4 regions of the Aminobacter sp. P9b genome follow, and region 4 is predicted to be linked to each of the others. Evidence: predicted binding sites of a transcription regulator. Region 4 holds the regulator's gene; each other region holds the start of a gene.
What was found. The regulator PhoB, encoded in region 4, activates phosphate uptake and scavenging genes when phosphate is short. The targets are predictions, from matches to a motif close to TGTCATNNANCTGTCAT.

Region 1 (2,200 bases), 660 kb from region 4:
GAGATTTCGGCGATCTTGCCGTCGCGCACGACGATGGAGCCGTCGACCACCTCGTCGGCAAGAACGATGCGGGCGTTTTTCAGAACAAGGTCGGTCATCTCAGGCGGTCTTTCTTTCAGCTTGCTTGCCCAGCGCATGGTAGGAGCGGACCTCGAATGGCGCGCCCGACGTGGGCTCGACGAACAGCGCCAGCCCATCGACCGGCACCGGCTTGTCGAGCACGTTGCCCAGGCATTGCTCGATGGCAGTGCGCACGCGCGCCACTTCCTCGGTGGCGACGCGGCCGGTCAGCGTCATGTGGAAACGGAACGTGTCGAAGACGTAAGGGTAGCCCCACCGGCTGAGGTGGCGGCACTCCTGCGGCGACAGCGCTTCGGGGTTGCGGCGGGCGATCTCGGCATCGCTGAGCGGTGCGCGGAACGGCTCGAAGGCCCTGACGACATCGCCGGCGAAGCTGTCGAGTTCAGGCAGCGGTTCAGCCGGGACCAGCGCGAAGAAGCCGTCGATCTGGGCGAGTTTCAGGCGAGGGATGGCGAAGGGCGTCGCCTCGCTTGCGAAGGTGGCAACCGCATCGATCAGCGAGGCCTCGGAAGCGGCGTCGGCGAGGCGGAACGGCGCCTTGATCGTGGCGTGAAAGCCGTAGCGGCGCGCTGCGGCGGCATGGAACGCGACCTCGGCCGCCGACAATTCGCCAAAGGCCTTGGCGGGGGTCACGTGACCGCCGAACGCATCGCGCCCGAGCCAGCCGGCCGCGATGCGGCACAGCGGATCATCGTGCTCTGGCGTGAAATAGACGGCGTAGCGCATGGCGCGGTTCCCTAGGCAGTCGCCCGATAGATGATTTGCGTGACAGTTTGACGAAGTAGTGGCCGACTTCATCAGATTTGCAATGGCCAGCAACAGATGTTCAGTGGCTGGCCTTGTTGCCGATCAGCCGTTGGCGCAATGCGGTGGAAATATTGTCGAAGATGAACACCACGATCAGGATCAGCAGCACCATGTAGGCGACGTTCTCCCAGTCGGAATTGGTGCGCATCGCTTCCCACAGCTTGAGGCCGATGCCGCCGGCGCCGACCGCACCGATGATGGTGGCGGAGCGGGTGTTCGATTCCCAGAAGTAGAGCGACTGGCTGATCAGCACCGGCAGCACTTGCGGCACCACGCCGTAGCGCTGGACCGAGGCCGGCGAGGCGCCGACCGAGCGCATGCCCTCGCGCTGCTTGTCGTCGATGTTTTCCAGCGCCTCGGAATAGAGCTTGCCGAAGGTGCCGGTGTCGGTGACGAAGATCGCCGAGATGCCGGCGATGGGGCCGGGGCCGAAGGCGCGGGTGAAGAACAGTGCCCAGATCAGCATGTCGACCGAGCGCAGGAAGTCGAAGAAGCGCTTGGCAACCTGGTTGACGAGGCGGTTGCGCGTGATGTTGCGCGCCGCAAGGAAAGCCAGCGGGAAGGCAAGCAGGCTGGCAAACAGCGTGCCGACGAAGGCCATGACGATGGTCTGCAGCATCTTGGTCCAGACGTCGCCATGCTGCCATTCGGAATTGTTGACGATATTGTCCCAGGCAAGGGCGGCGTTCGAAACGCCCGGATCGAGGCGTTCGCCGGAGACGATCAGCGAGAACACCTCGCTCGTCGACTTGCCCCAGAACGGCGAGTTGGCGTCGAAGACGAAGTTCTCCCAGCCCAGGAAGCGGTGGCGGATCTTGACGTCGTCGGCGTCGATCTGGGCGCTGCCGGCAAAGCCGAAGTCGACAGTGATCTTTTCGCCGGGCGCCTTTTGCGTCGCCCAGGACGGCAGGGCACCGGCAACGGTAATGCTCTTTTCCGGCACGATGGCGATGTCGAGCGTTTCATCGCCACGCGACACGAGCACGCTGGTCGGCGTGATCTCGATACGGTCGCGGCCGTCGATCTCGACCGTGACGAGGCTGGCAGCTGCCTTGTTGGCCGCAGGCGCGGCTGCGGTCGCCGCCGGCGGGTCGAAGCTCAGCCACTCGGGATGCCGATCGGCGCGATAGGAGGCAAAGCGCGGATAGCTGATGTCGAGACGGTCATCCCTGAAGTCGATCTGCGGGCGCACCTCGTAGGACACCCAATCGGCGAGATAGGTGCCGGCGATGCCCCAGTTGCCGCCGGCGATTACCGCACCGACGGAGAAGAACCACCAGGCGAAACCGAGATAGGCAACGAGGCCGGCGCC
Region 2 (2,200 bases), 170 kb from region 4:
ATCGGAATCTCGCGGGCCGGGTTCTTGTCGTAGAAGCCCGACTTCTTGGTTTCCTCGTAGGCCGCGAGCGTAACCGGCAGGTAGCCCGAGACCTGGTGCAGGCGCGCCTGGATCGGCGTCTGCGACAGGAAGTTGAAGAAGGCGCCGACGCCCTTGTATTGCTCTTCCGGCAGGCCGGCGAAGACCCACAGCGATGCGCCGCCGGGGATGGTGTTCTGCGGCGCGCCCGCAGCATCGGCTTCGTAGGGCAACTGGCCGGTGCCGTAGTTCATGCCCGACTTGACGATGTCGCCGAGACCACCGGAGGACTCGGTGAAGATGCCGCATTCGCCTGCGAGGAAGATCTGCTTCGCCTCGGAGGTGCGGCCGCCATATTTGAACGTGCCGTCCTTGGCGAGATCGGCAAGCTCCTGGAAGTGCTTGACGAAGGCCGGAGCGTTGATCTTGAGCTCTACGTCGGTGCCGCCGATGCCGTTTTCATTGGTGCCGTAGGACAGGTTGTTCCAGGCGGCGAAATTCTCGGTGTGGATCCAGGTCAGCCAGGTCGAGGTAAAGCCGCAAGGTGCAGCACCGCTCGACTTGATCTTTTTGGCGGCGTCCCAGACCTCGCCCCAGGTCTTGGGCGGGTTGTCGACGTCGAGGCCGGCTTTCTGGAAGATGTCCTTGTTGTAGTAGAGGATCGGCGAGGACGAGTTGTACGGGAACGACAACATGGTGCCGTCGGGCTTGGAATAATAGGCGACAATGCCCGGCAGGTACTGGCTCTTGTCGAAGGCCTGGCCGCCCATCGACAGGATTTCGGCGACCGGCTTGATGGCGCCTTCGGCACCCATCATCGTGCCCGTGCCGGCATCGAAGACCTGCATGATCGTCGGCGGCTGCTTGGCGCGGAACGCGGCGATACCGGCGTTGAGCGTCTCGGGATAGGTACCCTTGAACACCGGAACGACCTTGTATTCGCTCTGGCTCTCGTTGAATTCCTTGGAAAGCTGGTCGACGACCTCGTTGTTCGCGCCGGTCATGGCGTGCCACCATGAAATCTCGGTGACGGCGAAGGCGGAGGTGCTGGACAACAGCGTCATGGTGGCGGCAACACCGGCCGCGAAGCCTAGGGTCTTCATTGTCTCGCTCCCGTTCTGGTTGGCGAAATGTTTAGTTCCGCGGGGAGCAGTATTGTCGGATTATGACAGCGCTACAACAGTTTTGTATTGATCGTATGAAGGGCGCATTTGGCGCACTTCATTTTCACTTGCGTTGCAACCTGGCAATGAATTTTCGGATCGTTCGAAAACGAAACCGAATTGCCGACAATTAGGCGCATCTGAATTACCGGCAACGCCGGCTAACGAAAGGCACGGCCAACGCCGTCAGACAACGAAAAAGCCTTTCGCGCACGAATGGCGCGAAAGGCTTCGCCTTCGCTTTGCAATCTGGAATTGCAGCCGGCAAAACGACTGCGTGTGTGGAAACGCCGGGCCTATTTGGCCAGCGCCGCCTCGATCAGCTTCTTGGCGTCGGGACTGGCCCATTCCGCCGGGCCGTTCATGTTGGCGAGCAGGCAGCCTTCGCCGTCGACCAGCAGTGTCACCGGCAGGCCCAGCGCCAGGCCGCGCTTCTTGAGGTCATTGAAGACGGCAAGCGTGTTGTCTCTGTAGTAGCCGAGCGAGTTGATGCCGATCTCGTCGAGGAACTTCTTTGGCTTGGTGTCGTCGCCGGTGTCGACGTTGACCGCCACGACCTCGAAATTCTCGCTGCCCATCTCGCGCTCCAGCGCATCGAGCGCCGGCATTTCGGCGCGGCAGGGCGCGCACCATGTCGCCCAGAGATTGATCAGCAACGTGCGGCCCCCATGATCGGCCACCGTCATCGGCTTGCCCTCGGGGTCGTTGAAGGCGAGCTTCTTCAGCGACTGCGGCGGATCGGCCGGCATCATTGCCGCCACCTGGCCGGTGGCTGCGGCCCCGACCGCCTTGGCGATGTCCGCCTTGGCGGCACAAACCTTGTCCTCGGCGCTTGCGTTCGCGCTCGTATCAGTGGCGAGCTGAGGCGTAGAGGCGTTGTTGCCAGGAAGGGTGCTGCTGACATATACCGCGACCGCGCCGGCGATCACGCCTGCAACGGCGGCTAGGACGATATGGCGTGGCGCGGGGATCATTTTTCTGCGGTCCGACATCTAATCAATTTTCTCCGGAGCCCGGTA
Region 3 (2,200 bases), 2.4 Mb from region 4:
AGCCAGTTCGTCACCGCGCCCGCCGGAGAGAAAACCGCCGGGCTTGTTGACGATGGCATGGGTGTCGACCCAGATGTGCCAGTTGTCGCGGATGGCCGCGGCCTTCACCTTGGCCGAAAACAGCGGCCCGCCTGACGCTGTCATCTCTTCGGCTTCGCCGCGCCAGGTGATCATTTCCACCGCCCGCGCCGAGAATGCCCTCCCCGCCGACTCGATGAAGCCGGCGTCGCGCACCGCATCGTCGGCGATGATCGGCATGAACTGGAATCCGCTGCCGACCTGGCTCATGGTTTGCTTGACCGAAGTCACGCGTTCGGCGCTCCAGAGGTTTGCCTTGACCACGACCTGCTCTTCCATGCCCATGGCGCGCGCCAGCGCCACCATGTCGGCGAGGTCGGCAGTCTCCAGCTTGTTGTCGAGATTGACCAGGATCTTGCCCTTGGTGGCCTCGAGCATTTCCCGCAGTGTCGGCACCGACTCGGCGGTGACGGCGCCGGTGCCTTCGACGACGAGCCGGCAGTGCCTGAGTTCGTCCAGCGTGCGGGCGATGACCTCGCCCTTGCAATTGGTGGTCCGGTCGAGCCAGCTGTCATGCATGACGATCAACTCGCCGTCCTTCGAACGGCGTATATCGATCTCGACCATTTCGGCGCCCAAGGCGATGACGCCGCGGATCGAAGCGATGGAGTTTTCGGGATAGCGCGTCTTGCCGGCCTCCAGCCCGCCGCCGCGATGGGCCACAACCATGACGTGGTCGCGCCAACGATTGGCATTCTCGTAGCGTTCGAGGATCTGCTCGACGCCGGAGCCGGCATGGCCCGCGGTGACAACGCCGAGTGTAAGAAGCAGCGAGGCTGCGCCTGCCAGGACTGTCCGCATCGGAATCGCTCCACGGCTAGAGGATGCGTGCAACGAACTACCCGGCTGCGATGACAGGGGCGTGTAAGGCAGATGACATTCAAATGACCCGAGAAAGCGCCGGCTGCGGCCCTGTCATACGCAGTGCGCTACGGGGCTGGCATCTTGCGCCCTGCTTCTGTAGTTCTTGCGCCTCGCATCCCGATAGACCGACTGAGGAGACTGCCCATGCCCGCTTCATCGATCGATCACGCCTTTACCGCGCGGACGAACACCGGCCGTTCGAGTGATCCGACCTATGCAGGGGCACTGTCTTTCATGCGCCGCAAATATTCGAAGAACGTCGCCGGCGCCGACGCTGTCGTCTGGGGTATTCCGTTCGATGCCGCCGTCACCAACCGGCCCGGCGCACGCTTCGGCCCGCAGGCGATTCGCCGCGCGTCGGCGATCTTCGACTGCGACCCGCAATATCCGTTCAACCGCGACCTGTTCGAGGATCTCTCGGTCGTCGACTATGGCGACTGCCTGCTCGACAGCGGCAATCACCAGAAGACGCCTGGGACGATCGAACGCGAGGCGGCCAAGATCCTCAAGTCCGGCGCCTTCCTGCTGACGCTCGGCGGTGACCATTACGTCACCTGGCCGGTGCTGAAGGCGCATGCCGCGATCCACGGTCCGATGGCGCTGGTGCAGTTCGATGCGCACCAGGACACCTGGCCAGACGACGGCAAGCGCATCGACCACGGCTCGTTCGTCGGGCGCGCGGTGCGTGACGGCATCATCGACCCCGACCGCTCGATCCAGATCGGCATACGGACGCACGCGCCGGAGGATTTTGGCATCAAGATCCTCTACGGCCACGAAGTGGAGGAAATGCGCGCCGCCGACATCGCCTATGCGATTGCCGAGCGTACCGGCGGCAAGAAGACCTATGTCACCTTCGACATCGACTGCCTCGACCCGGCCTATGCACCCGGAACGGGCACGCCTGTCGCAGGTGGCCCGTCATCGGCCAAGATCCTTTCGGTGCTGCGCCAGATGACCCAGATCGATATTGTCGGCGCCGATATCGTGGAGGTTGCACCGGTCTACGACCATGCCGATATTACGGCCATCGCCGGATCGACGGTCGCGATGCACTATCTCGGCCTGCTGGCTGAACGGAAGGCACGAGACAACGGCTGAGGCGATGATTCAACGGCTTGCCGGCTTGAGTCCGATTTTGGCCACAACCCTCTGACACTGCTTAATTTTCGACGGAACGACAGACAATGAAACCGAAAATCTTCATCGACGGCGAGCACGGCACCACGGGCCTCCAGATCCGGACGCGACTTGCCGC
Region 4 (2,200 bases):
TCTCCTCATCGCAACTGATTTCGGACGGCCTCGTCGGTGCGAGGGCCGAACGGTCAAAAATCAGGCAGCGATCGGAGGTCGAAGAAACGATGCGCTCGCCACGCGACGCGGCATGGGATCTGGGAGCCGCTTGCGAAGCGTCGTGTGGGTCGGCGCGGCAAGCTCGTCATGGACCTGCCAGGCAGGGCAGTCGCCCAGGCAGTGCGTGCTGGTGCTGTGCTCGTCGGACGTCTCGCCGGTGCAGCGATCCAGGGAAGGCAAGCACCCATCGGGCGCGGCGATAACTTCCGCCTGCCCGGTTGTCACCGGCTGCGCGCCAGTGCTCATGCCTGCGGCCTCTGCCCGATCGAGGGGCAGTCCGTAAAGCATGGTGATCAGCACCAGAACAATGGCCGAGACAACGTTGCGCACAAGGCGCCAGCTAGCATGAAAATGGACAATTTTTGGTATCGATGACATCACGAAATCGTCATCGCAGGCCATTTAATCTACCGTTGCTGAAGAAGTTATCCATCAGCGACATGGATCATTAGTTGTTCCTGCAGAAAAACCATCCCGCCGCCAGAAGGTTTGCTTGCATCGGCATCGACACCAAAGCATCGCGACGCAGGCGAGCTGTCATGATCGAGTGCCAATTGCGCGGCCGCGCCGCCACCCTGGCGGAGCACAAATCGACGACGCGCCTACCAACCCGATCTGCTGCAGGCCGCAGCTTGCCTAGGCCCGCTTGCGGCCAGAACGAAACAACGGACGTCGACCGCTAATCCTCGCGGATGGCGTAGCCGGCACCGCGGATCGTGCGGATGACGTCGGGCATGCGGCCGTTGTTGACTGCCTTGCGCAGGCGCCCGACATGCACGTCGACGGTGCGCTCGTCGATATAGATCGTCTCGCCCCAGACATTGTCGAGCAGCTGGCTGCGCGAGAACACCCTGCCCGGATGCCGCATCATGAATTCGAGCAGGCGGAACTCGGTCGGCCCGAGCTTGATCTCGCTCTTCTTGCGGTAGACCCGGTGCGACTCGCGGTCGAGCATGATGTCGCCGACCTTGAGGATGGACGACAGCACCTCGGGCTTGGCCCGGCGCAGCAGCGCCTTGACCCGCGCCATGAACTCGGGCGTCGAGAACGGCTTGACCAGATAGTCGTCCGCACCGGTCGAAAGCCCGCGCACCCGGTCGCTCTCTTCGCCGCGCGCCGTCAGCATGATGATCGGCAGGCGCTCGGTGTCGGGCCGCATCCTCAGCCGGCGGCACAGCTCGATGCCGGAAAGTGCCGGCACCATCCAGTCGAGCACCAGCAGATCGGGCACGTTTTCCTGGAGCCTGATCTCGGCTTCGTCGCCACGCGTGACGACTTCGACCTGATAACCTTCGGATTCGAGATTGTAGCGAAGCAGCACGCCCAGCGGCTCTTCGTCCTCGACGACCATGACCTTGGGAGCGATCATCGGCTGTGCCTTTTCTTGGCGCATGACCCCGATCGGATCATGCGCGGATTAACTTGCCGCAGCGCCCCCGCGCCCCGCACATGCAGCGCTGAAGTGTTCAGGCAGACACTGCCGTCGTGGTCTCGTCGACCTTCGGGCGGTTGAGCGGCAATTGCGTGCCGGTGACCACGAAATAGGCGTTCTCGGCGACGTTGGTGACATGGTCGCCGATGCGCTCGAGGTTCTTGGCACAGAACAGCAGATGCGTGCATGCGGTGATGTTGCGCGGATCTTCCATCATGTAGGTCAGGAGCTCGCGGAACACGGCCGTGTACTGGATGTCGATCTTCTGGTCGTCGTTGCGCAGTTCCTTCAGGCCTTCGGCCTGGCGCGCGACATAGAGATCGACCACGCCGCGGACCTGGCCGAGCACCAGCTGCGCCATCGCGTCGATGGAGTGCGAAAGGTTGCGCGGCGTCGGCGACTGGCCGACGGCACCGACACGCTTGGCGATGTTCTTGGCCAGGTCGCCGATGCGCTCGAGATCGCCGGCCATGCGGATGGCGCCGACCACGGCGCGCAAATCCTGCGCCATCGGCTGGCGCTTGGCGATCAGCGTGATCGCGCTGTTGTCGAGCTCGCGCTGCTTGGCGTCCATGATCGTGTCGTCGGCGACGACGTTCTGCGCCAGCGCCTGGTCGGACGAAAGCAGCGCGCGGATCGCACCTGCCACCATCGCGCCGGCCAGGTCGCCCATGTCGCGGATGACCT

Region 1: a site for PhoB is predicted at 847-863, ahead of WHT83_RS22445 (DUF1045 domain-containing protein). Genes of this name have one in related genera too.
Region 2: a site for PhoB is predicted at 1,184-1,200, ahead of ugpB (sn-glycerol-3-phosphate ABC transporter substrate-binding protein UgpB). Genes of this name have one in related genera too.
Region 3: a site for PhoB is predicted at 941-957, ahead of WHT83_RS13985 (glycerophosphodiester phosphodiesterase family protein). Genes of this name have one in related genera too.

Annotation. Positions count from the first base shown of each region.
Region 1 is NZ_CP150082.1:4,543,219-4,545,418, reverse strand. It holds gene WHT83_RS22450 (alpha-D-ribose 1-methylphosphonate 5-triphosphate diphosphatase) at 1-98, opposite strand, end outside; gene WHT83_RS22445 (DUF1045 domain-containing protein) at 100-807, opposite strand; gene phnE (phosphonate ABC transporter, permease protein PhnE) at 908-2,200, opposite strand, start outside.
Region 2 is NZ_CP150082.1:100,335-102,534, forward strand. It holds gene ugpB (sn-glycerol-3-phosphate ABC transporter substrate-binding protein UgpB) at 1-1,121, opposite strand, end outside; gene tlpA (thiol:disulfide interchange protein TlpA) at 1,478-2,173, opposite strand.
Region 3 is NZ_CP150082.1:2,853,697-2,855,896, reverse strand. It holds gene WHT83_RS13985 (glycerophosphodiester phosphodiesterase family protein) at 1-879, opposite strand, end outside; gene speB (agmatinase) at 1,087-2,043, shown strand; gene argC (N-acetyl-gamma-glutamyl-phosphate reductase) at 2,130-2,200, shown strand, end outside.
Region 4 is NZ_CP150082.1:269,085-271,284, forward strand. It holds gene WHT83_RS01335 (hypothetical protein) at 61-483, opposite strand; gene phoB (phosphate regulon transcriptional regulator PhoB) at 761-1,450, opposite strand; gene phoU (phosphate signaling complex protein PhoU) at 1,548-2,200, opposite strand, start outside.